DNA from 2 places in the Neobacillus canaveralius genome. Region 2 is predicted to be linked to the other one. Evidence: riboswitches for the same ligand, from Rfam matches in the RefSeq annotation. Region 2 holds a riboswitch; the other holds the start of a gene.
The links. A riboswitch is a leader RNA that binds a small molecule or an ion and turns the genes downstream of it on or off. The one in region 2 is predicted to bind cobalamin.
Positions count from the first base shown of each region.

Region 1: it holds a riboswitch for cobalamin, as region 2 does, so the genes downstream of both, ABC255_RS19580 (ribonucleoside-diphosphate reductase subunit alpha) here and ABC255_RS28645 (anaerobic ribonucleoside triphosphate reductase) in region 2, are expected to answer to the same signal.

Region 1 is NZ_JBDFLL010000001.1:3,908,485-3,925,014, reverse strand. Features, by position in the region: gene metE (5-methyltetrahydropteroyltriglutamate--homocysteine S-methyltransferase) at 1-1,789, opposite strand, end outside; cobalamin riboswitch at 1,957-2,136, opposite strand; cobalamin riboswitch at 2,283-2,460, shown strand; gene ABC255_RS19580 (ribonucleoside-diphosphate reductase subunit alpha) at 2,594-4,906, shown strand; gene ABC255_RS19575 (ribonucleotide-diphosphate reductase subunit beta) at 4,934-5,977, shown strand; gene ABC255_RS19570 (flavodoxin domain-containing protein) at 5,958-6,449, shown strand; gene ABC255_RS19565 (DUF2935 domain-containing protein) at 6,491-7,288, shown strand; gene ypfJ (KPN_02809 family neutral zinc metallopeptidase) at 7,431-8,267, shown strand; gene ABC255_RS19555 (hypothetical protein) at 8,314-8,874, opposite strand; gene ABC255_RS19550 (AEC family transporter) at 8,974-9,882, opposite strand; gene ABC255_RS19545 (hypothetical protein) at 10,017-10,166, shown strand; gene ABC255_RS19540 (hypothetical protein) at 10,221-10,508, shown strand; gene ABC255_RS19535 (uracil-DNA glycosylase) at 10,540-11,118, shown strand; gene ABC255_RS19530 (alpha-galactosidase) at 11,223-13,235, opposite strand; gene ABC255_RS19525 (biotin transporter BioY) at 13,415-13,984, opposite strand; gene ABC255_RS29700 (YczF family membrane protein) at 14,300-14,521, shown strand; gene ABC255_RS19520 (GerAB/ArcD/ProY family transporter) at 14,535-15,635, opposite strand; gene ABC255_RS19515 (Ger(x)C family spore germination protein) at 15,656-16,530, opposite strand, start outside.
Region 2 is NZ_JBDFLL010000002.1:84,539-101,068, reverse strand. Features, by position in the region: gene ABC255_RS28690 (sugar ABC transporter ATP-binding protein) at 1-604, shown strand, start outside; gene ABC255_RS28685 (ABC transporter permease) at 622-1,608, shown strand; gene ABC255_RS28680 (phosphotriesterase family protein) at 1,643-2,611, shown strand; gene ABC255_RS28675 (shikimate dehydrogenase) at 2,634-3,572, shown strand; gene ABC255_RS28670 (bifunctional 2-keto-4-hydroxyglutarate aldolase/2-keto-3-deoxy-6-phosphogluconate aldolase) at 3,592-4,272, shown strand; gene nagB (glucosamine-6-phosphate deaminase) at 4,244-5,005, shown strand; gene ABC255_RS28660 (hypothetical protein) at 5,142-5,357, shown strand; gene ABC255_RS28655 (hypothetical protein) at 6,075-7,091, shown strand; gene ABC255_RS28650 (hypothetical protein) at 7,108-8,226, shown strand; cobalamin riboswitch at 8,443-8,639, shown strand; gene ABC255_RS28645 (anaerobic ribonucleoside triphosphate reductase) at 8,895-10,781, shown strand; gene nrdG (anaerobic ribonucleoside-triphosphate reductase activating protein) at 10,778-11,266, shown strand; gene dcuS (DcuS/MalK family sensor histidine kinase) at 11,624-13,231, shown strand; gene ABC255_RS28630 (response regulator) at 13,228-13,983, shown strand; gene ABC255_RS28625 (anion permease) at 14,315-15,787, shown strand; gene ABC255_RS28620 (fumarate hydratase) at 16,000-16,530, shown strand, end outside.

The sequences.
Region 1 (16,530 bases), on a different contig from region 2:
CAGCACTTTCTAATGCTTGAATTTCTTCCTTTAACGCTAAAGCAATTTGGTTGGCTACCTGTTCACGAGAAAGATCATCACGGACAAAAGACCAATTTAAGATGGTGACAGGGCCTGTTAACATTCCTTTAACATATTTTGATGTTAATTGCTGTGCTTCTACAACTTCCTTTACTGTCATTGGCGATATCCACTCGACGTCACCATAAATAATAGGCGGTTTCACACAACGTGACCCATATGATACCACCCAGGCTTTTTCTGTAAAAGCAAATCCTTTCAACTTTTCACCAAAGTACTCCACCATATCGGTTCGCTCAAATTCACCATGCACGAACACATCAAGGCCAATTTCTTCCTGAATTTGAATCCAGCGGGCCGTTTCACTTTTCAAAAACTCAGCATATTGTGAGTCGGTAATTTCTTTTTTACGCCATGCGGTACGAGTTCTTTTTACTTGTTTTGATTGTGGGAAGCTTCCAATCGTGGTTGTTGGAAAATCCGGTAATTGTAACGCCTCTTGCTGTAAAGATTGACGTTCTTGAAATCGCATTGGACGTGTAAAATGCTCTTGTCTAACTTGTAATAAAAGCTCTTTGACACGTGGATTTTTCCTCACCTCGTGCTGCTCTAAGGCTTGAATTGCCACTATACTTTGTGACACATTTTTACTTCCTGACCATTTCTCATCTGAAACAAAGGATGTTATATGAGTTAACTCGATGATTTTTTCATCCGCAAAGGATAAGGCATTTAGTAATGTCAGATCTAGAGTCTTTTCAGATTTTGTTGTAACAGGTACATGCTGTAAACTGCAAGAGGATTGAACCCAGGCTTCATTTACGCCGCTTAAGGATAAAATAGCTTTGGTCATCATTGCTTTTTCAGCTAAACTTGCACGCCAAATATCACGCCCATTTATGATTCCAATCCCTAATACCTTATCTTGTGGGAAACCGTATTTACGGAGTGAAGCCATATTCTCATCTGCACCATGAACAAAATCAAGACCGACACCTGCGACGGGCAATTGGATGAGCTCTGCATACGCTGAAAGACCTTCAAAATAGGTTTGTAACATCAGTTTTGCTGCAGGTACTTCTTCAGCTAATTGTTTATATATTTGTTGAACCAGTTTAATATCTTCCGGTGGAAGTGAAAGAACTAATGCTGGTTCTTCCACTTGAATCCACTGTGCTCCTGCATCTACAAGTTGTTGGAGTACTTGAGCATAAAGAGGCAAGAGTCTTAAAATAAAAGCTGCTTTTGATATCGAATCGTAGCCTTTAGATAATTGAACAAAAGTGTAGGGACCAATAATAGTTGGCTTTGTAATTAGACCTAGTTCGAACTTCGCTTCTAAAAAATAATCTAAAATGTAGTTTTGAGTTAATTTTAGTGGTTGGTCTTCATATTCAGGCACAATGTAGTGGTAATTTGTATTAAACCATTTAGTCATCTCAGAAGCCACTACATCATTTGCTCCACGTGCCATTGCGTAATAAGTCTTAAGATTTACCTTTTCGCCTGTCCACTTATAACGGGCTGGAATTAAACCGAACATGGTCGCAAGGTCCAGCATACGATCATAAAAAGTAAAGTCTCCAACCGTGATTATGTCTAATCCTAATGATTGCTGATGTTTCAAATGATTTAAGCGAATGGTTTTCATTTCAAAGATAAACTGTTCCTCCGATTTATCATCCTTCCAAAACGATTCAACACATCGTTTCCATTCTCGATTTCCGCCAATGTATGGGTAGCCAATGGCTGTACTAGCTAAATTCATTTACGATTCCTCCTTTTTCTTTACATATTTCCAAATACAAAAAAGCCATCTCCGTATATAGGAAATGGCTATACAATCAAGTTAAAGGTATGTTAAAAAAAACAATACTGCTCTTAACTCGTTTGTCGTACAAATGAATGTCACCACCTATTTCCACGTAGGTATCTGGTGTGTACTAGACATTGGCAGGTCTCCTGGCTTATCATCAATGCTCCTCACACCTTCCCATCATAGACAGTGGTAATTGTGATTCACTCCGAATTACAGTTGCGGGACAGCGACGGACTTGCACCGTTCTTCCCTTTTAAGCCAAGCATAAGCTTGGCACCAAATCTTACACGATATGTAATTGCCACTTAATATATCACATAAAAAATCATTCGTACATAATTTTCTGAGAATTAATTTTGTTATTGTCAAAGTGAGAATAGTATATTATATTTGGAGCTATACAATATTTAGTATTGATTTTGAAATTAAACACTAAATATAGATAATGACCAATATGAATGGTGTCTGTATGGACTTAATAGGGAATCTGGTGAGAAACCAGAACTGTACCCGCAACTGTAAGTGCTGACGAAATAATCATATCCACTGTCTTTGGACGGGAAGGGATTAGAGTAGGGAGAAGCACAAGTCAGGAGACCTGCCATTTCTATTACGTATTATCTTCTTCGGGAGCTGGGAAGATATAACGAGGGTATCCTACTATTACAGTGAATGAGCCTGTATTATAGATTATTCCACGTTATCAAACCCATCTTCAATGATGGGTTTTTTTGTCGTTTCACTCACGAAGTCATTACGAAAAGAAATGAGGAACTTTGTATGGAAGTAAAAAGTATTTTTTCAGAAAAGGAATCTGTTTTGGCAGCAATAAAAAGAGCTTCCGAAAAATATAAACTGGACACAACAGAATTAGCTGAAAAGGTTGCTAGTCTTGAAGATTCATCAATATATGAACAATCCCTTTTTTATGCCTTAAATCAAATTTCAATGACCGACCCAAACTGGACCTTTCTGGCAGCAAATCTTTATTTACAGGAACTTTATCAAAATGCGTCAAGCAGCAGGGGATACAAGCCTGAAGAAAAATACGGAGATTTTTACACTCTAATTGCTGAATTAACCAAAATAGGAATCTATTCTGGGGATCTTTTACAGGACTATTCAAAAGAAGAGATTGAACTATTAGGTGCAGAAATAACGTCAGAACGGGACCATTTGTTTAATTATATAGGGTTGTTTTTACTAGCAGATCGTTATTTGGCAAAAGATTATGACGGGAAACTGTACGAGTTACCTCAAGAGCGCTTTATGATCATCGCCATGACATTGATGAGAAAAGAACAAGAGGGAAACCGGATAAACCTGGTAAAAGAGGCATACTGGGCACTTAGTAACTTATATATGACCGTTGCTACACCAACTCTATCAAATGCCGGAAAAAGCTTTGGACAGCTATCTTCCTGTTTTATAGATACAGTAGACGATTCTTTAGATGGAATCTATTTAAATAATTGGGACATTGCTAGATTAAGCAAGGATGGCGGCGGTCTAGGTGTCTATCTAGGCAAGGTACGCGCCTTAGGTTCAGATATTAAGAGATTTAAAGGTAATTCCTCTGGGGTGGTGCCATGGATTCGTCTTATTAATGATACGGCTGTGAGTGTCGATCAATTGGGCCAAAGGCAGGGAGCAATCGCCGTTTATTTAGATGTTTTTCATAAAGATATTATGAATGGGTTTTTAGACTTAAAAACAAATAACGGTGACGAAAGACGAAAGGCTCATGATCTTTTTACAGGTGTTTCAATACCAGACTTGTTTATGAAGAAATTAGAAGAGGTAGATGAAAGCGGTAGAAGTATTGGAGAATGGCATACCTTTTGTCCACATCAAGTAAAACAAATTATGGGGTGGAAGGATCAAAACGGTAATACCCTTGGTTTGGAGGACTTTTATGACGAGTGTGATGAGAAGTTTTTTACAGAAAAGTATGAAGAAGCAGTAAACCATCCGTTTCTTCCTCGAAAAACTTATCGGGCAATGGATATTATGGCGAGGATTATGATTTCTCAATTAGAAACCGGTACGCCGTATATGTTTTATCGGGATGAGGTCAATCGTCAAAATCCAAACAAGCATGCAAGAGGATATGGACGTGCGACGATTTTTTGCAGTAATTTGTGTACAGAGATTACGCAAAATATGTCTGCCACAACCATTGTTAAAGAATATAAGGATGAAGAAGGAAATATTGTCATTGTTCGTAAACCCGGGGACTTTGTTGTCTGTAATCTATCATCAATTAATCTGCCGAAAGCAGTAAAAGGGAATGTACTAGAAAGATTAATTCCTATTCAAATGAGAATGCTAGACAATGTCATTGATCTTAATACCATTTCAGTTGGACAAGCGGAAGTGACAAATAAGCACTATCGCCCTGTAGGATTAGGTACGTTTGGCTGGCATCACCTTCTTGCGTTAGAAGGCATCTATTGGGAGTCTGATGAAGCAGTTGATTATGCAGACCGACTATATGAGGATATTGCTTACCTTACGATTCGTTCTTCAATGGTATTGGCTAAGGAAAAAGGCAGCTACGGAAAATTTGAAGGTTCAGAATGGCAATCAGGAAAGTATTTTGAACGGAAAGGGTATAAATCTGAGCGATGGAACCAATTGAAGGAGGAGATTTCAAAGAATGGGGTTCGAAATGGCTGGATGATGGCGATTGCTCCAAATTCATCCACTGCAAAGATTGGTGGTTCCACCGATGGGATCGATCCTTTGTATGCTGTCGAATACGCAGAGGAGAAGAAAAATTTTAAATTTAAAGTAACGGCGCCTGATTTGGACCATAACAGTTACAACTATTATCGTCGAACAAGGCATGTGTTAGATCAGACTTGGAGTATTAGGCAAAACGCTGCCAGGCAGCGCCATATTGATCAATCGATTAGTTTCAATCTCTATGTTCGTCATGATATTAAAGCGGTAGAGTTATTAAATCTTCATAGGGAAGCATGGAGGCAAGGCTTAAAAACCACCTATTACATAAGAAGCACTTCACAAACTGAGATAGAAGAATGTGAAGCATGTCAAAGCTAGTAGAGAAGAATCGAGGAGGTTTATTTAATGATTCACACACCATTAACCAAAATAAAATTATTAAATCCTGAATTTCCAAACAAATCAACTGGGATCATAAATGGAAAGTCATCTGGAATTCTTAATTGGAATGATATTGCCTATCCAAAAATGTACGACTTATATCAAACTCTTTTATCAAATTTTTGGAAACCGCAGGAAATTAATATGCAGGATGATATAAAACAATGGGATCTCTTAAGTAAACAAGAAAAAGATGTGTTTCTGCGTATTAATACGCAGCTAGCTTCACTTGATAGCTTGCAGACACCAACAATGAGTCAAGTAATGGATTATGTGAGTGACTCTAGTTTTAAAGCAATCTTTGCCGTTATTTCACAACAAGAGGCTGTTCACAATGAATCATATTCTTATATACTAAGCTCGCTTGTTCCGATTGGCGAACAAAATGAACGCTTTAATCAAGCGAAAAGTGATCACATTGTACAAAAACGAAATCAACTTATCTTAGATGCGTATGAGGAATTTAGAGAAAATCCAACGCCACAATCATTATTTAGGTTATGTGTAAATTCCATCAACCTAGAAGGTATTTATTTTTACGCTGGTTTTGCTTTTTTCTACCATTTAGCACGACAGCAAAAAATGCTGAAAACAAGTACGATGATTAGTTATATTCAACGGGATGAAATGCAGCATGCCTACTTTATTGCTCAATTCATTCGAATCCTTTTAACAGAAAATCCTGAGCTTCATACAGATGGAAATATCAACTATATCTATCAAACCATTAACGAAGCGGTTGAGCTGGAAAAAGAGTGGGCTCACTATATTTTAGCTGAAATCAAAGGAATCGATTTAGAAGAATTTGATGGATATGTAGAATATTTAGCAAATAAACGATTACGTCAGCTTGGCCTGAAAAATCTTTATGAAGAAAGAAGCAATCCGATGCCGTGGATTCAAATATTTGGAGATGAAATGATGAATGAGACAAAATCGGATTTCTTTGAACAAAAGTCCAGAACCTATTCAAAGGTCTCACAGTCCAATGGATTTGACGAACTCTAAATTATCAGTAGCGATTGTTTACGCGTCGGTATCTGGAAACACGAAAGAATTGGCTGAAGAACTGTATCAAATCTTGTTAATGAAGTCAGTCGAGTTATCTTTTTATAGTATAGAAGAGTTTTCCATCTCTGACTTATGTTATTATGACGCAATAGCTATCGGAACGTACACATGGGGTAATGGTGACATCCCAAAGGAAATGAGGCAACTCTATAATACGTTTGAATCAATTGGTAGAAAAGACATAACCACTGCTGTATTTGGGACAGGAGATAGCTTCTATCCGATGTATTGCGGGGCCGTTGATCAATTTCGGGACATGCTATACGTTCACACAAATTTAGCTGCGACCTTGAAGGTAGAACTTCGGCCGCAAGAACAGGACCTACTTCGTTGTGAGAAGTTTGTTGAAGCGCTTCTTTTGCGTGTCCTCAAAACTCCGATGTTCATAAGACGTGCCTTAATAGAATAAATATCACATTAATGTGGTATTTTTTTCTAGGAGGAATGGACATGAATGACGTTTTTGAAAGGTCAGCCAGATTTGAACATCGTTTTTGGCTTCAAATATTAGGTGATCATTCTAGGTTTATTTTTGAAGCTCTTGCCCCCATTCAAAAGGTTGAGATTGAGCAGGCCGCAAATTTTATAACCATTTTTGATACACTATTAGAACGTGCAAAATCCTCTCCGCTGACACAGCTAGCAGCTCAAGTAGAGCAGGAGGTACTAAAATTACGGGAATTCAAGTTAGACTTAATTAGAAAACACCTTGTCGGAAAAATTAAAATTCATCTTTCACCTACTTTTATTAATCATATGGTCAATGAGTTGGAAGAATATGTAAGGGTTTTAAGTTATTTAAAAGAGGGCAAAGTCCCACCCGTTTATCATGAACTTCATCATCACCTTTTATGGTTATTAGATGCGGCTGGCCATTCAGACGCTATATATACAAATTTAGATGGTGTTGAAAAACAACTAAGGAAGAAAAGTAAGACATTTAAAAAGGATTTTGAAGGGTTTTATCTAAAAGCAGTAGAGCTGGCAGGATATTTAAGAACGAATTTAACTGAATTTCCAGCTTTGACAAAAATGACGAATGACGCACAATTAGAAATTAAATTATTTCAAAACTTTTTAACGGAACTAGAAGAATTAGAACTTAGCAATCAAGCGTTGGGAACATTTGCACCATTAATGGCTGATCATATGTACCGGGAAGAATGTTATTATCTAATGAAATTAGCAGAATCGGCAAACGTCGAACCGCCAAATTGTGATCCTGCGAAACCTCGACTTAAGGAATAAAAACAATAATTGCTGCTAAAGTGTTCAGGAAAATCGATTTCCTGAGCACTTTTTTGCGTCAATGAACCATTTGTTGTTTGTTTAATAAAGATAAAAAAAGGGGAAACACTATTCATCATTAATACTTTAGGGGGATATCATAATGCTTTGGAAAGGAAGACGGCAAAGTTCAAACGTTGAGGACCGCAGAGGGATGGGCATGGGTGGAAAAACGGTGGTAGGAGGAGGGATTGGAAGTATTGTAGTCATTCTCCTCTTTGCACTGCTCGGAGGCAACCCAGGAGATTTATTGAACAATACTCCAACCTCAAATGGTTCGTACCAAAACGCTCCTATGAATGTATCCACACAAGAGGAGGAATTGGCAGACTTTGTTTCTGTAGTTCTTGCTGATACAGAAGATGTATGGTCCGCTGAATTCGAGAAGAGAGGCATGGTATACGAAAATCCAAAGCTGGTTTTGTTCAGGGATAGCGTTCAGTCGGCTTGTGGAGCGGCCAATTCAGCTGTTGGACCTTTCTATTGTCCCGGTGACCACAAACTTTATATTGATTTAAGTTTTTATCAGGAATTAAAGCAAAGATTCCAAGCACCTGGTGATTTTGCGATGGCGTATGTAATTGCCCATGAGGTAGGGCACCATGTCCAGACCCTTTTACATAGTGGAGATGATGCTTCAACAGCCGAGAAGCGGACCAATGAGTTTTCAGTTCGATTTGAATTGCAGGCGGACTACTTAGCCGGTGTTTGGGCCCACTATGCAAAAGGGAAAGGATACCTTGAAAAAGGTGACCTAGAAGAGGCACTTAATGCAGCGCATGCTGTAGGGGATGATACTATCCAGAAAAAAGCACAAGGCTATGTTGTACCTGATAGCTTTACACATGGAACCTCTGAGCAGAGGGAGAAATGGTTTAATAAAGGATTCAAAAGTGGAACCTTAGAGGGTGGAGACACATTTAACGCAAAAAGTCTTTAAGGTACTAAACTGATAATGGACGGACTCAAGTGGGGTCCGTCCTCAATTAATTGTTTAATACTTCTAAAGGAAAGACTTCTGTAATAAGCAGCGAGTCCTCAGAAAAAATGCAGTACAAATCTGTAATTATATTAAGGATGAGCGCCTTTCTTATTAATAAGCCTTCGTATCCCTGTTTCATAAGGCTCTTACGAAATTCTGTATTGGCTTCTTCTTTATTTAAAAGGATAGCAGTATCATTCCACGTAACATTTCTTTTTTTGGAGCCTAAGTAATCACAATATAAGTCACGTTCCCTCATAAACAGATCAAAAGCTTCTTCTGTCGTAGATTCGTAAATTTTTAAATTCGGTTCATCTATATACACTTTATAGATATAGCCGCTAACAGGTCTTTCGTATTGAACTATCTTTGGTTCTCCGTTCTCCCAGAACTCACTCTTTGAATTTTCAATCACTGTCTCAGAACCAATTGCAAAAGGTTTTGCTGAATTCATATCAGAAGTAAACCAAAATCCAATCGTATTGATATCGTTACTTAAATTTTGAACGACGGTTTCTTTATTAAAACTTTGAAAATTACTGATAGATCCATGGTAAACAATCATTTTCATAACCTCCAGTATTAATTTCCCCAAATTTCAAAAAATCAATTTTTAGAAAAATTTTAAACCCACTAAGTTTTAACCTAGTGGGTTTAAGTCTTATTAAATAAAGTTTGCAAAGATATATAAAATAACGATACTAACTAAAATAGTTATATTTGACATTGTGGCAATGAAACGAGTGCTGTTGGTACTATATTTAAATTCAACTGCAAAAGTTAGAGCGGATGCTGCTACTGGCAGTAACAGTCCAATCAGAATGGTATATCGAAACATGGTGTCAAAGGGTAGGATAAAGTATAAGACTAAACCGACGATAAGACCTAAACCATATCGGAAAGCCAAAAATTTCGCCATAGGCTTCATAAATTGTTTATCAAATTTGAAATTTAAAAACAGTCCTAATAGCAATAAAGACAATGGCATATTTGCTCCAGAGATTTTATCTGCAACATTAATGATGAAGTCTGGTAATTGGATATGGGTAAGATTTAAAATACTTGCAATAAGGTAGGTCATTAATGGAATAGACTTGCCCAGTTTTTTGAGAATTTCCATTGGGTTCAGCCGCAGACCTTCTTCAGAAAAATAACTGCCCAAAATAAAACTAATTCCAAAGACTACAAAGGATGTCCCTACATCAAACATACTAAAATAAGTTAAGCCATCTATTCCCCAAATCGCATAAACTAAAGGAAATGCAAATAAGCCTACATTAAACCCAGAAGATAGCATTAAAAGTGAACCCTTTAGTTCTCTCTCCTCATTTTTAAACAAGAATAAGCCCAAAAATGCTGTTATAATTCCATAAACGAGTACAATTACGGGTAAAAGTATTAAAGACGTTTCTATCTTTACGGAATCGAATGTTACAAGAACCAAAGCGGGCAAGGTAATTTTAAAAATAATTTTTGAAATAACTTCTCCATCTTTTTCTTGTAAAATATTTAAACGTTTTAACAGATACCCAAATGCAATGATGATAATAATATAAAGAAATTCCTGATTCATCTAAATAGCTCCTCTATGTTAGTTCCTTACTAATTAAACCATAATTTCAACTATAAATAATAGATTTAGCACTTCTGAATATTTCTTTTACACTCTATAGATAATATAACTGATTTACTAAAGGAGATGATGACATGAAGAAAACTAAAGATGATTTCCTAACAGGAGCAAAAGTAACTGCGGATAATCAAATTTATGGAACACCTAATAGCAAAAGCAAGAATGGTACTGGTGATTCTCCAAATGATAATGTGGGTAAGACTAAAAAGGGACTTGATCGTTAAGGAAGCAGCCAATTTATATTGGCTGTTTTTTTCACACTATTAGGTGAGGACTTAATGGTTAATAAAAATTTAAGCGAACAAGAGTGGGTTTATAATTATCTTCAGAAATGTAATAAACCCTTGCCTCTAGTTTTAGGTTCGAGAGGTACTTGGGGGATTAATGGAAATAAGGCGATTATTTTAGTGGCATTTACCATCCCAGATATAGCAGTTATGAGAGATTTGCACAATGTTAGTAAAAATCCGATACGAGAAATGAAATATAAAGATATCGTTTATTACGCGGTAAATATAGTAGCTAGAAAACAAGTTGAGTACGTGATTTATTATTGGAAAGAATAAGAATGAAAAACAGTATCAGGAGATGGAAGGTATGTCTACATTTGGTCCTGAATTATGGCCAGAGGAACCGACCCCATGTCACCTTGAAAATTGCCGTGAATGTGGTCTTTATCAGCACGGGTCACCTATGGTCTGGGGTGAAGGAAATCCGGAAGCACCAATCATGGTGATTCTAGACAATCCTGGAGACAGGGAAGACCGTGCGGGAAATTCAGTTGTTTGCGGAACGAGACAAACATTACAACAAGCGGCAAATGAAGCGGGTTTGAAAAAGGACGACCTGTACGTGACATATATCCTTAAAAGAAGGCCAGTACGTGAATATGACAAGGAAGAGGTACGCCAAATCTGTATGATTCATTTAGAACAACAAATTGTACAAAAAAAGCCCAAACTTATTCTATGCTTAGGAAATGTGGCTGTTCAGTCCTTTTTTCGAAATCCGGAAGCAGATGTAAAAGCATTACGGGGAACATGGCACAATGTTCAAGGCTATCAAACCACAGTGGCTTACCACCCGCTGGCAGTTAGGCGCCGTCCCAACTTATGGTCATACTTTTTACACGATTGGGAGTTTGTTGCAGTGGGGTATCATCATCTAATGGAGTAGTGTAGATATATTAAAATTTAGCTAATTAAACAAAATGGAGGGGCACCCTTCGATTTAAAAGAGAGCACCTCCATTTGGTAAGCAAACATTTAGATAAAATTGGACTAGGAAGCACGCTTATTTGCAAATTCTGCTTTTTTAGTAGATTTCGATTTGAATCTAGCAATAATAAAAATAATTGCTACTGCTCCTAAGGTAAATGAAACAATGAGAAGAGCTGTCATCTTTACAGAGGATTGATCATCTGAATATCCTTCTATGGACATTTTACTTTCACCTATTTTGTTCGCTGCTGTTACTTTATAAGAATAGGTGACGCCACTTTTTAGCTTAGCGCTATTATCTATATAATTTGGGTCTAGTATATCTGTTGCGATAGGTGTGTAGTCGCTGCTTAAACCAAGGATATTAACTTCTTTTCGATAGACCGTATAGGATTCTGCCTCAAGTGTAGGATTCCATCTGAGTGAAACAGAATCATTATTTTTCCTGTCGGCCAACACCCACTCCACCTTGTTTGGAACTTTGGTTAATTCAGTATAGAAGGAATAAATTCCAATCTGTTTTTCGGTTTCTCCTGATAATGTGGAAACTTTCCAGTAATAAAGGGTGTCTTTATCAAGGTTCTTTACTTCTGCAGTTGGACGAGAGACGGTTGAATCAACAACAATTTTATTAAAACTTGGATCTGTTGCCACCTGAACGTGATAGCTGTAGGACTCGGAACTTGCCTTCCAGTTTAATGTGACCTTGGAAGGGTTTAATCCAGTTGCTCCACTTTCAGGGGAGACAGTCAGCGCTGAAGCTGGTATCACTTTGATCATACGTGAAGCATGGGTGGATAGCTTAGCAGTGAAGCCTTCTTCGGTACGTCCTAAATCTTGATGACTCCATAAATCACGCACGAATGCTGATCCCTCAATCCCCAAATCCTCCCATTTAACACTAACATTATGCGTATCTGCGCCAGTATTAAAAAGGGCTATATTATAGGAACCATCGGGAAGGCTTTGGTAAAACACTTGAGTGTCACCCTTTTTATATAATCGCTTCCCCGCAACACCACTCTGATTGACACCTAGAATCGCATCATTGGTTAATAGACTTAGTCCGAAATCATCCAGCTTTGTCAGGTCATTTCCAATGACAAATTGAGACGCTGCTATCGCCCATAGGGAAACATATGAAATTTTCTCCTCCTTTGTTAATCCATCCTTGCTGCCATTTGCCACATTTAGTGAGTCTAAATCATTCCAGCCGCCAGGACCTGCATGAGGCTGCCACTCTGCGACATCATCAAATCTTCTCGTTACCTTTTTCCAAGAAGCAAGGTAGGGTGTCCCGTAAGCCTCCACATCATGGTCTGTACGCCAACCATTTGATAATTGTTTCCAGGTAGAAATGTGTTTGATATCGAGGTTATTGGACAACTCAACATGTATTGGTCTGCCTGTTTTCTCGAGTGCCTTTGCCCATGCCTTTACATCGGCTATATCCTGGTTTCGGACACCATCTATTTTAAGGTAATCTATGCCATACGATTCGAAAAGCCTTGCCCATGAATCAATAAACTCCTGCGCCCCAGGCTTTGAAAAATCAATGGCATACATTTCATCATAATTGAAATTTTTCTTTTGCCCTTTGCTAAAGTCCACGATATCCTTCGCATGATACGGTGTACCTTCAATGGGTGTGTTTCGATCTACCGCTGCTTTTGGTATACCAAGTGTTACATAGTGGCCGAACTTCAATCCCTTATTATGAATATAGTCCCCAAGTGCTTTCATCCCGTTAGGAAATTTCTTAGGGTCAACCGCCCACCTGCCATAATCATCAACGGTAGTCCTCCAATCGAGCATATAATAATCATCAAGATTAACATATTGATACCCGTGGGACTTGAATTTTAATGCCAACACATCTGCAGCTGCTTTAATGTTTTCCTCTGTCGGCTTTTTTCGTATGGAACTCCAGCTGCTCCATCCCATAAATGGACGTTCTGCCAGTTCATTATAGGAAGAAGCAGTCGCTTCTATTGGAGCTAATGTAGAAACGGAAAAAATACCGGTCAGCACAATTGAGCAGGAAACAATAGTTGGAATTATTTTTTTAAGCATAAAATCCTCCTCAAAATAGATGTATATAAGTACTATATTAATATAGAAAACTCTAAATATTAATGAACAATATGTTCCAACTACATTACCCTGCAAATGAAGGGTCTTAATAAATTAAAAAGCGAGGTTATTGTACGATTGTACATTAACCTCGCCTTTGTATTGGCATTTTTATTTATTTAACTAGATACCTGATGTGGGGAAGTTAACAGATTTGCTGTTACAAGCCTTTTATAGACCGTGATTCCAATCCATGAGGCTAAAAATGCTTTAATTAAACCAACGATAATAAATGGTAAAACTCCAGAAGCAAATGCAGCAGTCCACGTCATATCAACCGCAAATTTCAACCAAACTGTCCCAAAGATCAAGGTAACAAGCATACCAATTGTATTAGCAATCATAGCTTTCATGACAGTGAAGCCCATTTTTTCTAAGATAACACCAATTAAAAATGCTGCAGGAATGAATCCAACAATATAACCTCCGGTAGGACCAACAATTACCCCAAGTCCACCTGACATTTCACTAAAAACGGGAATACCTATACCTCCAATTAGGGCATATATAATAACGGCAAAAGTGCCATATCTAGACCCTAAAATTGTCGCTGCTAAACCAACTGCAAGTGTTTGCCCTGTAATCGGAACAAGTGGCAATGGAACTGTAACTTGAGCCAAAATTCCTATAATGGCAGCAAATAAAGCACTCAAAATCCACATTTTTAATTGATACTGTGACTTAAACATTATATCCCCCCTATATATTTTGTTAACTATTTTTATGTATTGGTTAACAATTAAAGTATAAGGTGCTCATTTTAATTTTGTCAATCTTATTATTTTAGATTAAGAGAATGAATACCTTTGACAATCATCAACAATATTATGCTCATATGTATTGCCTTTAAATAGGAAAAAGCAACGTAATTGTATGAATAACCAAAACATTGCTTTCTGAAAAGGGCCTATTAATTATTCTGTATGATATTTATGGTTATGAATAAAAAATCTTGTTAATTATAGTAAAGGATACTAGTTGAAATACAAAAATAGGGCTTGTGGGTGATTGATGTGCTTACAGCAGGAATTCTAATTTTTATATTATTAAGTACACTTGCTCTAATTGTCCTTATAGACATAGTACAAGGTCATGATTTGTACGAAGCTTGGTTTAGTATTAGCAAATTATTAAAGGTAGCTAAAGGAGAAGATATATTTCTAATTTTGATTTGTTTTATAATATTGGTTCTGTTAATTTTGAGTCAAATCCGAAGAAGGAAATAACTTCATCAAAATTTCACGGCATCACATTTTTTATTTTCCCCTTTATTAAGACAGTGAATAGTAATAAAAGGGGGATAACTATTTGTAAAGGAATATGAAGCATGTACGGAACGATTTTTAGTCCTTCGTCCAAGTGCCTTTGGTAACTAGGTGCTATCATAATGGACGATAGTAATATAATTCCCCCTATTAAATACGTGGATAGTGCACTTGATTTTATTTTAAAAAGAGTGCTCACTCCAATGACTGCACAAAAGAAAAACATGGTTATTTTAATAAATCCTAAGAACACAACTAAAATGATAACAAAAGAATCTAAACGTTGAATAAATCCTGCAATATCTATAAAGCTGGCAGCTTTAAGTGCCGGAAATGAAGATCTTGATAAGACGTCAATTCCTAGTACACAAATTAATAAAAGAATGTTTAAGGTAAAATATATTCCTGCAAATAGTACTGCCATCATTCCCGTCTTCAATATTTTTGTTTGTTTATTCATATAGGGGAAGATCATTGAAAGTGTAATTAATTCCCCATAAGGAACGGTTACATTTAACGGTAGTGCTTTAATGATTGGTTTCCATCCATCTGCAAGGATTGGTTTTAGATTTTCGAAATGGATTAAATCAGTTATGATAAACATAATATTTATAATAAATAAAGTAAGACCAATAAATAAAAAGCAAATACATGCTACCCTTGCGAATACTTCAAACCCGATATTTACAGTGTAGATTAAGGTAAACATCATACAAATACCAACAACCGTGATTGAAGTTTTGTAATAAGCAGAATTAATTAGTATTTCTTCAATATCACGTAAAACTCTTGATGCGATATAAATAAAATAAATAATATATAAATAACTAATGATACTTCCTAGGAACTTACCCCAAATTTTCCTTACATATTCTGTCAGGGGAAGAGTAGGAAACCTCTTATGAAGTTGATAGTATATCGTGAATAAAATTAATCCAGTAAAAGGTGAGATAAGGGTTAGGATCCAGGCATCTTGTTTTGCTCCGCTGCCAATATCTAAAAAAATGGTGGTCCCAAACAAAAAAAGGACGATTAAGCAGAAAAGTTGATATCCATCAATTTTCACATTAGACATAGCTGTTTACCTCTTTGTTATTATTTAGGTTCATATGGATCCGTTACAAGGCCTGAATCATTAATAGAAGCTTTTACGTTAACCTCCACTTTTGCCTTGCTGAAAATGGTGTTCCACTCTTTTTTGTGTTTTTTCCAATAACGAGGATTTTCTTTTGATAGTGTGGATCCAAATCCAAACACATCAGTTCCTGTACCCTGTGAGATTTGAATGGTACGCTGTACTTGTCTTATTATTTCTTTTTCTAAAACCTTCTCAATATCTGTTAACACTTTTGTGTCAGTTAGATCTTTAGTACAATTCATTTCATATATTTCAGTGTTTATTGCTATGTTGACTTGTAAAGTGGGAATAGGCTTTAAAAGGGTTTTTATTGTACCTTTACTTCTTTTAGAAACAAGTGTCATCTTCTTTTTTCCACAGGGTATAGGAAAAGTTGTACTCTCTATTTCTGATAAAACTAAATGGGTGGTTCGAGCCATTTCTCCATCATACCAGTTTACCAATTTATCTTTTTTAAATATCGCTAAACCACTAACTTTAACAACAGATGGTTTAATATTATTTAAATTGTCATTTTGGTTCTTGGATGTTAGTTTTTTATTTAGTTCAATCCCTGGTAATAGCAGGTCCTTACCTTCACTTGAAAGAGTAGCAATGACTTCATGTAAGGGCGTAATTTTTGAAATACCATAAACTTTTTGATTGTTTTCACTGGTACTTCTAACACTTTTTGTTGGATTTGATTCAAGTGGTTCAACTACCCCGAGTACATTTTCTGCTGAAGTTCCTCTTGCAATAAAAACGGGAAAAGTGGATTTTGCTGTTTTAACTCGTTCAAATGCGTCAAATATCAAACCTGTTCCTTTTCGTGCCAGCTCTTCACTAATGACGA
Region 2 (16,530 bases):
ATTACTTAAAGGTATTTATGGATCAATTCCGCCAAAATCAGGGGATATTCTGGTTGAGGGGGAAGAATTTCATCCCAAAAATCCTCGTCACTCTATTAAAAAGGGGATTGGTTTTGTAGCTGAGGATCGCAAAACGGAAGGGTATTTAACGAGAATTTCTATCTATAAAAATGTCAATATTTCATCCTATAAAAAAGCTTCGACCCTTGGATTCACGTATTCAAACCTTGAAAAGAATCGAGCTTTAGAGATTATGAAAGACTTTAATGTGAAATATAGTTCTTTAGAGCAGGATATTGATGATTTAAGTGGAGGAAATCAGCAAAAAATTGTAGTTGCAAAATGGAAAGGGACAGATATTAAGGTATTGCTGCTTGATGAACCAACAGCAGGGATTGATGTTGGGGCACGGCGAGATATTTTTAAGGTTTCAAGGCAATTTGCAGATGAAGGGAAATGTGTATTTTACTGTTCATCCTATTTGCCAGAACTACTCGAGGTTTGTGATCGAATCCTTGTAATGAGTGAAGGGTTGATTACGGGTGAATTTAAGCGATCTGAAGGGTTTGTCGAAAAAGATATCATGACAGCAGCATATGCTTAGGAATGGAGGGGTAAACCATGGCAGAAAAATCTATTGTTGTCGAACAAGAAACGGTTGGGTTAAAGAAAATTAAGCTGAATTATAAATTAATATTTTCGTTATCACTACCTTTAATTTTATTTCTAATGTGGCTAGTAATCTCATTCTTAGAACCAAGATTTTTCACTTTGAATAATATATCAAACCTGGGAAGGCAAACAGCGATTATTGCTATCGTTGCTATTGGTCAAACCTACGTCATTATTACCAAAGGGATTGATTTATCAGTAGGATCTACCTTAGGGATATCGTGCATTACATCTGCAATGTTACTTGTATCTGGTGTTTCAATCTTTATGACATTTGTAATCATCTTGGCTATGGGATTATTGATTGGATTATTAAATGGTTTCATTATTTACGATATGAAAATTACTCCGTTTATCGCGACTTTGGGAACGATGACGATTGTCCGAGGTGCCACACTTTTATTCAGTGAAGGCAAGATTATATCTGGTGTTCCAAGAGAATTTATACAAATTGCTAATTCAGATATTTTTGGCATTCCATATTTGATTGTTATCCTATTTATCATTTCAGTCATTTTTATGGTCATTTTGCGTTATACAGTATTCGGGAGAAACTTATTTGCTATCGGAAGTAGTGATGAGGCTGCACGTCTTTCTGGGGTAAGTGTAAGAACAACAACGTATGGAGCTTATATGATTTCTGGTTTACTTTCCGCTCTCGCTGGATTATTGATGACCTCACGCTTAGCAAGTGGTGTTCCTACTGCTGGTACATCCTATGAGCTTGATGCAATTGCCTCCTCTGTAATTGGTGGTGCAAGCTTATTTGGTGCCCAAGGAAGTGTAATCGGTACCATTATTGGATCATTGATTATGTCTACTCTTCGTAATGCTGGGAACCTGCTTCGAATTGAACCATTTTGGTTACAAATTGCAATCGGAGCACTGTTGATTATCGTTGTTTTCTTTGATCAAATCCAGAAAAAACGCAGCTAATAACAAAGAAAGCTTATAAAAGGAGAGTCTTTCCTTGAAACCATATGTGCAAACCGTTTTAAATCAAAAAGCTGCTAGTGACATTGGCTTTTCTCAATGTCATGAGCATTTATTTTTAGCAAAAGGAAAGCCTTCAACACTGAACAAGGTTCTATTGATTGACGATTACGGTCTTACTTTAGCTGAGGTGGAGGAATACAAAAGAAATGGTGGGACACTTCTTGTCGATGCACAACCTCTTGGCTGTGGGAGGATGGAAGAGAACTTAGCCTGTTTATCAAGGCAAACAGGTGTGGATATTGTTGCATCAACAGGTTTCCATCGCCTTGATTTTTATGAGGCAAACCATTGGATATTCAAATTTGATGAAACAAAATTGGCTGAGATATTTATTTCAGAAGCTCTGAAAGGGATGTTTGTTGGGTCTGATTACGGTGAGCCTGTCAGTCAAATAACTGCTAAAGCAGGGATGATTAAAACGGCTGTTAGCCCTAATGGTATTGAGCCTAGAAATGAAAAGATGTTCAGTGCTGCAGCTGAAGCCCAGCTTCAAACAGGATTGCCAATCATGGTTCATATGGAAAAAGGAGCGGACCCTTTTCAGGTTATCCGTTATTTTGAAGAACGTTCTGTTCCATTGGATTCACTAATCCTTTGCCATCTTGACCGTACCCATTTTGATTATCAATTACATAAAGAGATTTTAGCAACTGGTATTTTTGTAGAGTACGATACCATCGGTCGGTTTAAATATCATGAGGATTCTATGGAAGCAATATTGATTGAAAACATGATTGAAGCTGGATATGTGCGGCAAATACTTTTAAGTTTAGATACAACACGTGAGCGTCTTGGCGCATATGGTGGCTCGATTAGCTTATCTTACTTACTTAAAAAATTCATACCCTATTTAATAGAGCGTGGCTGTCCTGAATCATTGATTACTATCATGACAATCGAAAATCCTAAACAAGCGCTTTTAGTAAGAAATAATTGTGGGTAATAAGTTGAAAGAAGGCGAAGAAATGAAACTTGTGAAAGCAGAAAAACCAACTTTTTATTTTATTGGTGTTACGACACAGCAATCGTCCATAATGAAACTATTTCCTTTATGGGCCAAGGAAATGGGAATCGACGCTGACATTAAAGGTATTGACATTCCGATTCATGCAGATAAAACAGAATATCAACAAGTAACAAGGTTTCTAAAAGATGATGAATTATCGCTAGGTGCACTGGTTACTACCCATAAAATTGACCTTTATGAAGCGGCATCACATCATTTTGATTACCTGGATCCTTATGCGGTAAATTTCCATGAATTATCTTGTATTTCTAAGAAGGATGGACAATTCAGAGGATTTGCAAAGGACCCAATTACAAGTGGATTATCATTAGAGGCTTTCATTCCTGAGAATTATTGGAAGGAATACCGTGGAGAAGTGTTCATTATGGGCGCTGGAGGTAGCGCAATTGCTATTGCTGCGTATTTATTAAATTCCGAAAATGGGGAAAACATTCCTAGCAAAATATATGTAAGTAATAGAAGCCAACCTAGACTTGATTCAATGAAGGATATTATAAATAAAATTAATCCAGATGCAAATATAGAATATCTTTTAGCCCAAACGGCCGAAGACAATGATAAGATCCTAGCAAAAGTAAAAGAGCATTCATTAATTGTAAATGCAACAGGATTAGGAAAAGACCGTCCAGGCTCTCCACTTTCAAACGGTTGTCAATTTCCAAAAAATAATTTTGTGTGGGAACTCAATTATCGTGGTGATTTACTATTTTTGCACCAGGCAAATGAGCAAAGAAATGAAATGCGTTTACATGTTGAAGATGGTTGGATTTACTTTATCCATGGGTGGTCCCAAGTCATTGCTGAAGTATTCCAAATAAATTTGGATGAAAATAAATTTAACAGATTAGTACAAATTGCAAACTCACTTAGGAATTAAAAAGCTTGGAGGTAAAGGCATGGCAACGAAAGAAGCTATATTAAAAGAAATAATCGCAAAAAAGGTAGTTGCAATTATTAGGGCAGAAACGTCTCAAGAGGCATTTGATATTTCGGAGGCTTGTATTGAAGGTGGAGTATCCATTATCGAAGTTACCTTTACAGTTCCGCAAGCAACACGTGTAATTGAAAGATTAGTAGATAAATATAAAGATAGTAATATTGTAATTGGTGCAGGAAGTGTTCTTGATTCAGAGACAGCAAGAATCGCAATGCTATCTGGTGCTGAATTTATTGTCAGCCCTTATTTGAATGATGAGACAGCAAGAATTTGTAATCGTTACCGGATTCCCTATATGCCTGGAGTCATGACTATAAAAGAATCGTTACAAGCATTAGAGCAGGGAGTAGATATTTTGAAATTATTCCCTGGAGAAGCGTTTGAAATGAGCACGATTAAATCAATAAAAGGACCCCTTCCCCAAGCTCAACTGATGCCTACTGGAGGAGTAACAGTTGATAATGTTGAACAGTGGCTTGAAGCTGGCGCTGTTGCAGTTGGCTTAGGTAGTTCATTAATAAAGAGTTCTAAAAAAGGTGATTACTCTGAAATTGTAAATCGTTCCCGTGAACTTTGTGAGAAAATAAAAAAATTTAAGGATATGAAAAGTAATGGAATTAATCATATCTCAATCTATTAAAACACTTAATGATTATTGTGCAGGTTTACTTTCAAAATGTATAAAGGAAAAGAATAATGCGAAAATAGGCCTGGCAACGGGGAACACTCCTATTGGAATCTATCAATCCCTTGTTTCTCTTTTTCAATCAGGAGAAGTTGATTTTACAAATGTAAGAACATACAATCTCGATGAATATCTAGGATTACCGAAAAGCCATCCTTCTTCCTTTTATTCGTTTATGAGGAAGCATTTGATTGACCATTTGAACTTAAAAGAAGAGCATATCAATATTCCCCATGGTAATATAGCTTCTCCAGAACAGGAGTGTATAAGATATAATCATATCCTTGCTCAAGCCGGCAAATTTGACGTACAAATTTTAGGCATCGGGTTAAATGGGCATATTGGTTTTAATGAACCAAGTGCTGCACTTTCACCACATACGCATATTGTTAAGTTAACGGAAGAAACCAGGAGGGTGAACTCCCCGGCTTTTTCTTCCTTCGATGAAGTACCAACACATGCTATTACCATGGGAGTAGCAAGCATACTTCGCTCAAAATCGATTCTATTTATGGCCTTAGGGAAAGAAAAATCTAAGATTATGAAACAAGCCTTAGAAGGTCCAGTTACAACACAATGTCCTGCTTCACTTTTACAGCTGCACCCTAACTGTACAGTATTTTTAGATGAAAAAGCTGCATCGGAATTGGATGTAAAAAACGATTTTTATGATGTTCAATATATTTAGATGTATCATTTTTGTTAACCTTGGTCTTCATTACAACTTGTAGGTCCATGTTGGTGTAATTAATATTGATGAAAAAGCCTTACGAAAACAATTTTTGTTTTCGTAAGGCTTTTTTTGTAAAAATCTTATCAATATAATGGATAATTACTCAGCGAAGAGATTTAGATTCCCTGATCCTCATTTAGCTGTCATAGTAATTCCTGTAATTTTCCACACTTCATTCTCATTTAGTAAAGAAAATGATATTCCCCTCCTAAAGTCAATTTATGATCCCAAAATTTATTTGGATGTTCATGAAATGCTTGAAAATAGGCTTTACAAGTGGCAGTGGATTGATCTTGCAATTCAGTGATATGATTGGTTATGATATGCAGAGTCATTTTATATTTAGATAAAGCTGGATCACAATGCTTTATTAGAGCATTCACGTCAAGCTTGGCTGGCTCTCAGCCTGTTAAGGACATGTAATCAATGGTTATTTGAGCAATCCCTTGATATATAAGGGTTTTTGAGTTGAATGTTAACATTTTGCTAACGCAATCCAATAAAAAACGGTTAAATATCGTTAAAGATGTTACAGACAGAAATTAGCATAACCTTGAAATACCGCACTTTTCGTACACAATGTTAAAGATATTACACACTCTCACCTTACGGGCGGCATGATGTAATAAGGGGTTAAAAACCTTATTGCATCAACGTTTAATTCAATATTTCGGTTTTGTTTGTGCTCGTGTCCTCGGATAAGGATATTTTGGACAATGGAAAACCGTTCAAATGAAAAGGTCTTTCATCAGTTTACTAAACTGATGGGTGGCCTTTTCGTTCGTATTGGCAGTCATATATTTCTTAGAGATTACCTTGACCTAATAGTTTCGATTTCCTCAGTTGTATGTGAGTAAAGCCCATTTGTTTAAGTAGATTTGATTCATCCATTATAGAATCAGCTTAGGTTAAAAGAACTCTTTCTTTGTTAAAGAAACGAAAAATCGACAAAAAAAATAATAGTAATGTAGAATAATGTCTATGTGGGTTATGATGCCCTGCCTTTTTGGAAGGGGGTGAAATAATGAACATACGGCATTTATTTATATCAGGTCTAATTGTTGGAGCCGCCATGTTTTTACCGGGCAATGTCTTTGCTGAAGAGAACGAACTTATTGGACTGCAGAATTCTCAAAAAGCTCCTGGACAAGTTAGTCCTTCAGTGGGAATTGATAACGCAGCAGTAAAATCAGACGTTCCGGCCAAGGAAGAAGCTATAGTGGGACCCGCAGCTGTGAAACCAGATGTGCCGGCCAAGGAAGAAGCTATGGTGGGACCATCAGCTGTGAAACCAGACGTTCCCGCCAAAAAAGAAGCTGTGATGGCATCTAATCCCTCTATGAAAAATCAAGGTGGGATTAAGCAGCAGCAATCTAAAGTCCCTCCTAACAATCCAGCTTCCCAAAAGTCAGCTGCAGCATCACAAAATTTGCATGATCAGGCAAAAGGTCATGTGCAGTCTGCTTTAAATAAGACTGAAAAGGCCGTTAATGAGGCTCGCGATCCTGAAAAAGTGTCAGCTGTTCAGGAACATAATAATGGATTAGAAAAGAATACGCCGACTCCTAAAAATGGGTCTGGAAATTCTGATTTAGATTCTTTACATAATTCTGAAACTGAAGTAAAAAAACAAGTCTCCCCTGCAAGTTTTGAACCTCAAGGGAAGGACACAGTTTTATCAGTAGTCAAAAAGGAAAGTCGTTCTGAACCCCTTTTGCAGGAGTCACTAGAAAAGAGTGGTATCCCATCAGCTGAGGAAAAGATTCCAAAGGTCAGTGAGGTGCCGACCCTAACTCAGCGGACGGGCACTAACGGGGGACCATCAAATGACCGGGGCAGTCAGGGATTAAATACTATAAGTTTTCTAGATAAATGGTTTGTATGGAATCCATATTATGAAATCCAGCTTGTCCAATCTTATCTCTCTCAGCATACATGGTTGAATAATCAATGGGTGAATGCTCCACCTTCACCACCACCAATAGCAGCTCCTTTTTACTTAACGTTTACTGTTAACTTAGCCACAGGTAACGATAAATAAAGGAGCAAAATTGGAAATGAAACATTATTCTAAACCATATAAACTTATTAAATCTTTTGTATTAACTGGAGTATTGTCATTTGGACTTATGGCAGGAGGCCCTTTTACTGCGGCGGCTGAAATTGATAAAGCCAAAGTGGAGCCTGTTCAAGCTGCGCAAGCAAACAGTTCCGTAAATGTACATGCTAATGTAAAAGGAAACCCTGCAGTTCCTGCACAAGATACGGATTCTGTACAACTTGAGTCTCCCGTGCAACCTGAAGTTCCTGCTCAGGATAAAGAAGTAAAAGCTGAGAGTCAACATAAGGAAAAAGGTAGTATCGGAAAATCACAGGCAAGTATACATGCCAGTGAAACAGCTAAAGAGAATGCCTCAGAAAACTCTGCCATCTTTTCCGAAACACCAGTAGCAGAATATAATGAAACTTCCGAAAACCCAAATGACCTTTCTAATCCTTCAGTGGCAGAATTGAACGAAACGGATGCTACAGAGGAATATTTTTTCGGATCAGATTCCGCTACATTAGCGAATCCTGAAGGACAGGATTTTTATATAGGGAAGTTAGGCTTTGGGAACAATGTGCAATTTGATGCAAGTACAGGCGGTGCAATTTATTTCAGTAGCGCTAGAGCACAGGATGCTACCTATGTTTACGGTTACTGGTTTTTATCCGGTATGCAAACTGCGCCATCAGAAATGTCGGCAAGCGATTGGGGTGTACATCAGGCCAAATTAGCATTACAAGCCTATGAAACTATGAAAAGTGTATATGGTTCAAAAGTTAGACCTGTTATCTTTGTTGATGTAGAACCGGCTCTAACCGGTATGAAAGACTATGACTATGCAAATAATCAAATGATTTATAACGCATTTGTGGATTATCTAAATCAATATGGACAAGGTGTTAAACCTGGTACCTATTCATCTCCAGGGAGCTGGGAACGCACAATGGGGGACTTTTCACCAAGCACTCCAGGGGCTTATTGGGTCGCTTATTATCCGAGTGACATTCCTACAAATTTGACAACAAGCAATTCAGATTGGCTTAATTTCCCTGGAACAAACGAAAAGGCAGAAATTTGGCAGTACTATGGTGGATATGATGACTATAATGTAGCTTGGAAACTACCATAAACGAAATATAAGGCAATAGCAAAAACCACTTCCAATAAAAAAATTAGGAGTGGTTTTTTGTGTTTTTAAAATTTGCGTATCAAAAGGATACGAAAAAGTGATTAGAGATAAAATGAATAAAAATATTATACTTGTAAAATAAAAAAGTATCATTTACTATTATATATAGTAATTACTACATATTGATGTCTGTGTTTATATAAAAAACTATATATAGTATTTGTCTGAGAATAAGATGCGATAATCGCTTAATAGGGAATCCGGTGGGAAGCCGGAACTGCCCCCGCAACTGTAAATGCTGACGAAATAAATGACCACTGTATAAGATAGCTTAGTTTTAGGTGCTTATATGGGAAGGGTTTAAAGTAGGAGGACGCATGAGTCAGGAGACCTGTCTTATTTTGATTGTTTCAACTTCTTCGGGGACTTGAGAAGATGAAATGGTGGCCAAAAGAAGAATGTAATTCTCCATGATTCTTTGTGATGTTATCGTTTCATCTATCCGCTCAGGTTCCCTGGGTGGATTTTTTTGCGCAAAGGGAAGGAAAACGGATTAAAACTGTGGTTCGGTCGTGATTTATACGAAACGGGTAAAAAATAAAGTAGAGTTGTTCGATAGATTTACACTTATTTAGATTAAACAATAATCAGAAACGGTAGTGGAAAAAATGGACAAGTTGTTAGAACAATTTGATGAAATCGTTAACAGCAGTAATCAAGATCTAGTTCAAGAAAATGCGAATGTAGATGGATTGTCCCCCATGGGTATGATGGGGCTGTTTGCCTCTGCATCAGCAAAACAATATACCGTAGAAAATCTTTTATCAGAGGATATAAAGCAGGCCTATTTAAATGGTTATATTCATATTCACGATCTGGATTTTTATGCCAGTGGAACAACAACCTGTTGCCAGATTCAATTATCTAAACTATTAAAGAATGGATTTGATACAGGGCATGGACATATGAGGCAGCCAAAATCCATTGGGAGTGCAATGGCATTAACAAGTATTATTATCCAGGCTAATCAAAATATGCAGCATGGTGGACAATCCATTCCATGTTTCGATTACGATCTTGCTCCCTATGTTCGGATGACATTTAAAAGAAAGCTAGAGTTAGTTAAAGAGTTGGCTGTAGGTGTTAGGGAAGAATATTTGGTAAATAAAGCTTGGGATTTAACCGATAAAGATGTATTTCAAGCATGTGAGGCATTTGTACATAACAGTAACTCCATGCATTCACGCGGCGGTGGCCAAACACCTTTTATTTCAATTAATCTTGGAACGGACACATCGAAGGAAGGAAGAATGGTTACACGAAATCTTCTCCTAGCTACACAAAAAGGATTAGGAAATGGTGAAACACCTATTTTCCCTATCATCGTTTTTAAAATAAAAGCAGGCGTAAACTTTAACGAAGTAGATCCAAATTATGATTTGTATCGCTTATCATTAGAAACAACAGCGATAAGATTATTTCCAAACTACGTATTTGTTGATGCGCCTTTTAACCTACAATACTATGATGGAACACCAGGATCAGAGATTGCGACGATGGGATGTCGGACACGTGTGATTGGGAATGTAAATGGAAAGGAAACGTCAGTGGGAAGAGGAAATCTTTCTTTTACAACAATCAACCTTCCACTACTTGCAATTGAATCTGACTCATTAGACGATTTCAAAGTAAAACTAGAAAAGTATACAGATCTTTGTATTAAACAACTATATGAACGCTATCTCTACCAAGCTTCGAGGACACCCTCACATTTTAAGTTTCTATATGGGCAAGGGGTTTGGTGGAATGGGGAAGAATTAGATCCCCAAGAAAAATTAACTGAAATCCTTAAACAAGGGACGCTTTCTGTTGGCTTTGTTGGCTTATCAGAAGCACTTGTGCAATTAACCGGTAAACATCATGGTGAAAGTGAAGCATCCTTCAAGTTAGGATATGATATCATCCAATACTTACGGTCGAAAATGGACCAAGCTATAATAGATTATGGCTTAAACTATTCTTTATTAGCTACTCCTGCGGAATCTTATGCCGGAAAAGCGCTAAGGGCAGCGAGAGCTAAACACGGAGTAATACAAGGTGTAACAGATCGGGAGTATTTTACAAATAGCTTCCACGTGCCAGTTTATTATTCGATTCGTGCTATTGATAAAATCAAAATCGAAGCTCCTTTCCATAATTTAACGAATGCTGGGCACATCACATATATTGAAGTGGATGGCAATGCATCCCGTAATATTGATGCACTCGATACATTAGTTCGAGCTATGCAAAAATATGGGATTGGATACGGAAGTATTAATCATCCTGTAGATCGATGCACTAAATGCGGTTTTCAAGGAATCATTGATAATGAATGTCCGAAATGTGAAAATGATGATGAAACAAAGATTGAACGGATTAGAAGAATTACTGGATACTTAGTAGGTTCATTGGATAGATGGAATTTAAGCAAGCAGAATGAGGAACGTGATCGATTGAAACATCAGGTAGCGAGTGTCAAACATCCTAAACAGTCTAACAAGGAGCTTAGATGAGAATATTAAACATCCTTCATGACTCCATTGTTGATGGGGTAGGATTGAGAACGGTGATTTTTTTTGCTGGTTGTCCTCATCACTGCAATGGCTGTCAGAATCCAGATTCATGGAACTATAGTAATGGAAACGAATGGACAGAAACAGAGGTTTTTGTAGAAATCCTGCAAAATGAACTTTCTGACGTAACCTTCAGCGGCGGCGAACCTTTTCTGCAAGCAAAGGAAATTGCTCCCTTGGCAAATAAATTGAAACAAGAAGGAAAGAATATTTGGTGTTATACAGGCTATTTGTATGAGGAATTATTGAAAAATCATGATCATGCTGCACTGCTTGAACATATTGATGTATTAGTTGATGGGAGATTTAATTTAACGAAGCGAGACCTATCTTTATGTTATAAAGGAAGTTCAAATCAACGGATTATTAACGTTCCAAAAAGTCTTGAAAATAAACAAGGAGACTTGATACTGGAATTTCATTAACTAATTACAAGCTACTTATAGAGGTTGAAATCCTTTTCCATCCTTTACTCTTTTCACTTGCTCCAATTTCACAGTTTCCTTTACCCTGGCTAGAAAAAATAATAATATTGTTAGGGTACGATGATAGCAATTATCGCACTGTATTGAATTTAGCTAGGAATTAAATGACAAAAGCAAAATAATAATTGGAGAAGGTCTTCCATCAGTTTGTAAAACTGTTGGGAGGCCTTTTCTTTTTGCACATTTTTATTGTTGGATGATTAAGTAGTTTTCGCCTTCACAATATTGAAACACCTATACTCCTTTAACACCATTACAATAAAGGAAAGTCATATAAATTAAAGGGAGCCATTTCTTATGAAGTTAAAATTAAACCTCCCCCTGCGTTATAAAATCACGTTTCTAGTATGTGGGGTAAGTATTCTATGTTTATTAGTAACGAATTATTTTATACAGAGAAATTTTGAGCAAACCATCATCGCAAATATAGAAGAAAAAGCAAAGGTGGTATCTAAAACAGCTGCACTTTCTCCGGTTTTTGTCAATGGACTAAGCGGGAAAATAAGTGATCCAGCCATCCAACAATATGCGGAGAAAATGCAGAAGGCAGCAAGTGTTTCTTTCCTTGTTGTCCTAGACATGAATGGAATTAGAAAGTCCCATCCCCTGCTAAGTAAAATTGGCAAGAAATATGCAGGCGGTGATGCAGGGGAAGTTTTTAAAGGTCATGAACATATATCAATTGCCAAGGGAACATTAGGAAAATCGTTACGATATTTTACTCCAGTATACAATCAAAACGGCAAGCAAATAGGAGCTATTTTGGTAGGTATTTTAATAGACGATGTGGAGCGGCAAGTCGCAAAGAGTACAAGAGTGATCTTTTTCAGCATGATATTAGGAATTTTCATTGGTTTAATTAGTGCGATTGTTTTAGCAAATAAGGTGAAGAAAATATTATTTGGAATGGAACCAGTAGAAATAGCCCATCAACTCGAGCAAAGGAGTGCAATCTTGGAGTATGCACGTGAGGGGATTATCGCAGTTGATCAATCCTCAAGAATCACACTCCTCAATAAGGAGGCTTCCAGATTAATAAAGTTAATGGGAATTTATAACGATCCAATTGGAATGGAAATAGGACAGGTGATGCCTCAGTTTCAGTTGTCCTCATTGATAAGCGGCGGAGAAAAATTACTTGATAAAGAATACTCGTTTCGGGGTATTGTCATTGTTGCCAATATTGTGCCCATTTACGTAAATCAGCAAATCACTGGGGCTGTAGCCACTTTTCGTGACAAAACAGAAATCAAACAATTGGCTGAACAGCTTACAGGAGCAAGAGAATATGCGGAGGCACTAAGGGCACAAACGCATGAATTCATGAATAAGCTCCATGTCATCCAAGGATTGGTCACAATGAAAATTTATGATAAGCTGACTGATTACGTAAAACAAATCTCTCACTCCTTTCAAACCGAGGTTGGCTATTTATCGAAACGAATCAAAGACCCTGTTATTGCAGGATTTATCATTGGTAAAGCCAGTTATGCGAGGGAAAATGGAGCACAGCTTAAGGTCACAGAAAATAGCTATATTCCAAAATCAAATAATAATGATGTTATACAAGATTTAGTCACCATCCTAGGAAACCTAATTGATAATGCAATAGATTCCTTACAGGGCTGCAAAGAGAAAAAGGTGGAGGTAGAGGTGCGTCCGGTTGAAAACAATCAACTATCAATCATAGTTTCTGACACAGGAATGGGAATGAATAGGGAAGTTCAAGAGCAGGTACTTGAAAAAGGCTTTTCCACAAAGGGAGATAACCGAGGAATAGGACTTTATTTGGTCTTTGAAACGATTAAGAAGTTAAATGGAAAAATGACGATTTCATCCGAACACCAACTGGGAACGACAATTCATATAACGATTTCATTGGAGGGAAAGGAGCAGGAGTTATGATTAAAACGGTTATAGTAGAAGATGATCCGATGGTAGCCGAAATCAATCGCCGTTATTTAGAACAAATCGAGGGATTTGAGCTTGTTGGAATGGCTGGAACTATAGAAGCTGCCCTATTTATCCTGGAAAAGAAAGAAGTTGAATTGCTTCTGCTGGATATTCATATGCCGGGAGAAAATGGCTGGAATTTAATGTCGAAAATCCGCGGCTTAGGAAGCGAAATGGACGTCATCGTTATTACTGCTTCTTGCGACAAGGAAAGCATCAAGAAAGGGCTCCGATTTGGTGCAGTAGACTATCTAATTAAACCGTTTGAGTTTGAGAGATTCCAGTCTGCACTCATTACCTATCAAAAAGAACAAAGAGTGATGGATGATCAGGATCAGCTTAATCAAACGGATTTAGACCAATTATTACTTCATAAAGAACAATTGGTTTCAGAGGCTTATGAGCTACCAAAAGGGTTGACAAAAGACACACTTTGTAAAGTGTGGAAACAGGTCATCAAAATGGGCAGGGGCACTTGCTCAACAGAGGAGCTTGCCAGTAAAACTGGCATATCAAGAGTTTCAATGAGAAAATATGTCCATTTTCTAGCGGACATTCAAGTTCTGGAAACGGAAATTGAATATGGCGCAGTTGGTCGTCCAGTGTATATGCACAGGATGACAACTGATGCCGGAAAAATAATGGCTGCCCGGCCGCTTAGTGAAAAATGTTTAAAGTGCAATGAAAAGGTGTGTATTAAATGATAAAAATTCCAAAGCAGTATCTCCCTTTCGAATGGAGGTACTGCTTTTTTACTTATATGAGATAACGTTAAGAACTTTAGTTACATAAGTTTTTAACAACTTCCATAAACTATAAACAGTCTGCCAAATCTATTATTCTTGAATTACAGATTTAAGAATAATATAGGCGACGGGGGATGGTTAAAAATTTTATATCCGTACAGTTCAGCCGCTTTATAGGAAACTTCTAATCTTGGATTAGCAGTTATTTTATTAAAGATGTTTGTGAAGGAATTCACAATATTGAACAATTTGTGAACAAAGCATTTTAAACCAAAAAGGAGTTGAAATGATGGCTATTCCTATTTCGAAATTACAGCAGCAACAGAAAAAAATTCAAGTAAAAGAAAAGCTTCCTGCAGAGGTAAAACTAGTTCCATTATTAATAACCGTGGGAATTGGAGCGATTATTTGGTTCATTCATCCGCCGCATGGCTTGTCAGACCAAGCATGGCACTTACTGGCGATATTCGTGGCGACGATTGTCGGCTTAATAATCAAGCCGCTGCCAATGGGAAGTGTTTCGATTTTAGCCTTAATGGCGACCGTCCTAACAAAGACACTTACGATCGAGCAGTCACTTAGCGGGTTTCAAAATACAACGATTTGGTTAATTGTCATCGCCTTTTTCATTTCACGAGGATTTATTAAAACAGGATTGGGTACAAGGGTTGCTTATATGTTTGTTAAAAAGTTCGGGAAAAGAACGCTTGGATTATCGTATTCACTGATTGCCAGCGACTTAATTTTATCACCGGCTATGCCATCGAACACCGCTCGTGCGGGCGGCATCCTTCTCCCAATCATCCGCTCTCTATCCGTGGCCTACGGTTCAAAGGTAGGAGACGGAACGGAAAGAAAAGTGGGAGCATTTCTAACTAAGGTTGCTTTCCAAGGTGACATGATTACTTCAGCTATGTTCCTAACCGCGATGGCGGCTAACCCTTTGGCAGCCCAAATTGCCGGAGATATTACAGGAAAGCACATCAGCTGGATGGGCTGGGCAACAGCAGCCATCGTCCCTGGTCTACTTAGCTTAATCTTAATCCCTTATGTGATTTATAAGCTATATCCGCCAGAAATTAAAGAAACACCACAAGCACCGCAAATGGCAGAAAAGAAATTAAAAGAAATGGGTCCATTGAAAAAAGAAGAGTACTACATGATCGGGGTATTCCTCTTGATCTTAGCGCTTTGGATTTTTGGAGCCAACTTAAACATCAGTGCAACTACAACGGCCTTTATTGGTTTAGGAGCACTGCTCGTCACACAAGTCCTTTCTTGGTCGGATATTAAAAAAGAAGAAGGAGCTTGGGATACGTTAATTTGGTTCTCTGTCCTTGTTATGATGGCAAGTTTCCTAAACGAATTAGGATTAATTCCATGGTTTAGTGAAACCATGCAAGGTGCCGTAGACGGTATGCCGTGGATGTGGACATTAATTATTCTGTCTGTTGTCTATTTTTACTCTCATTATTTCTTTGCCAGCAACACCGCCCACGTCAGTGCGATGTACTCTGCTTTCCTTGCGGTATTAGTTGCAGCTGGAGCACCGCCGGTTGTATCGGCTTTAGTGTTAGGTGTATTTAGCAACTTATTTGGCTGTATCACTCATTATAGCTGCGGGCCGGCACCGGTATTTTTCGGAAGCGGATATGTGTCCCAAAATAAATGGTGGTCGCTTGGATTCATTATTTCCATCATTCATATTGTCGTCTGGTTAGGCGTCGGCGGACTGTGGTGGAAAGTATTAGGTCTTTGGTAAAGCAGTGTTGGAGGGGGAGAAGAACATTAGATCAACTTGTTGCTTTGAAAGCTTAGAGACACGGCAATCGCTCGAACTTTACCATAGAGCTGATGATAATTATGAGTTATGGATTCCATACTTGGTCTGTACAAAATGCGGATCGATTAACCTTCAATATATAGATGAAAGTGAAGAAAAAAAGGTTGCTAAGATAACAGGAGGAGAACGCAATGCGAGAAATATCAGCGAAATTAATTACCAAAACAGTAAAAGAACTTTGTATGCAAGCGGCTTGTGACCTTCCGGAGGATGTAGAAGCTCTAATTGCGGCAGGTCTGGAAAAAGAAGAATCACAGTTTGGTAAATATAGCTTAGAAAAGATTTTAAAAAATGTAAAATTAGCGCGTGACGAACATGCCCCTATGTGCCAGGATACCGGCATAACCGTCGTATTCGTTGAGGTTGGCCAAGATGCACGGATTGTTGATGGTGATTTAAAAGCCGCTATCAATGAAGGAGTTCGTCAGGGATATGAGGAAGGCTACCTGCGTAAGTCGGTAGTAAAAGATCCGGTGTTTGACCGCAAAAACACAGGAGATAATACGCCTGCAGTCATTCATGTGGATATTGTCCCAGGGGACAAAGTAAAGCTTGAGGTGCTTCCCAAAGGCGCAGGGAGCGAGAATATGGGAGCCGTTAAAATGTGCAAGCCAGCTGAGGGAGTAGAGGGCGTGAAAGACTTTATCGTCAACTCGATCACA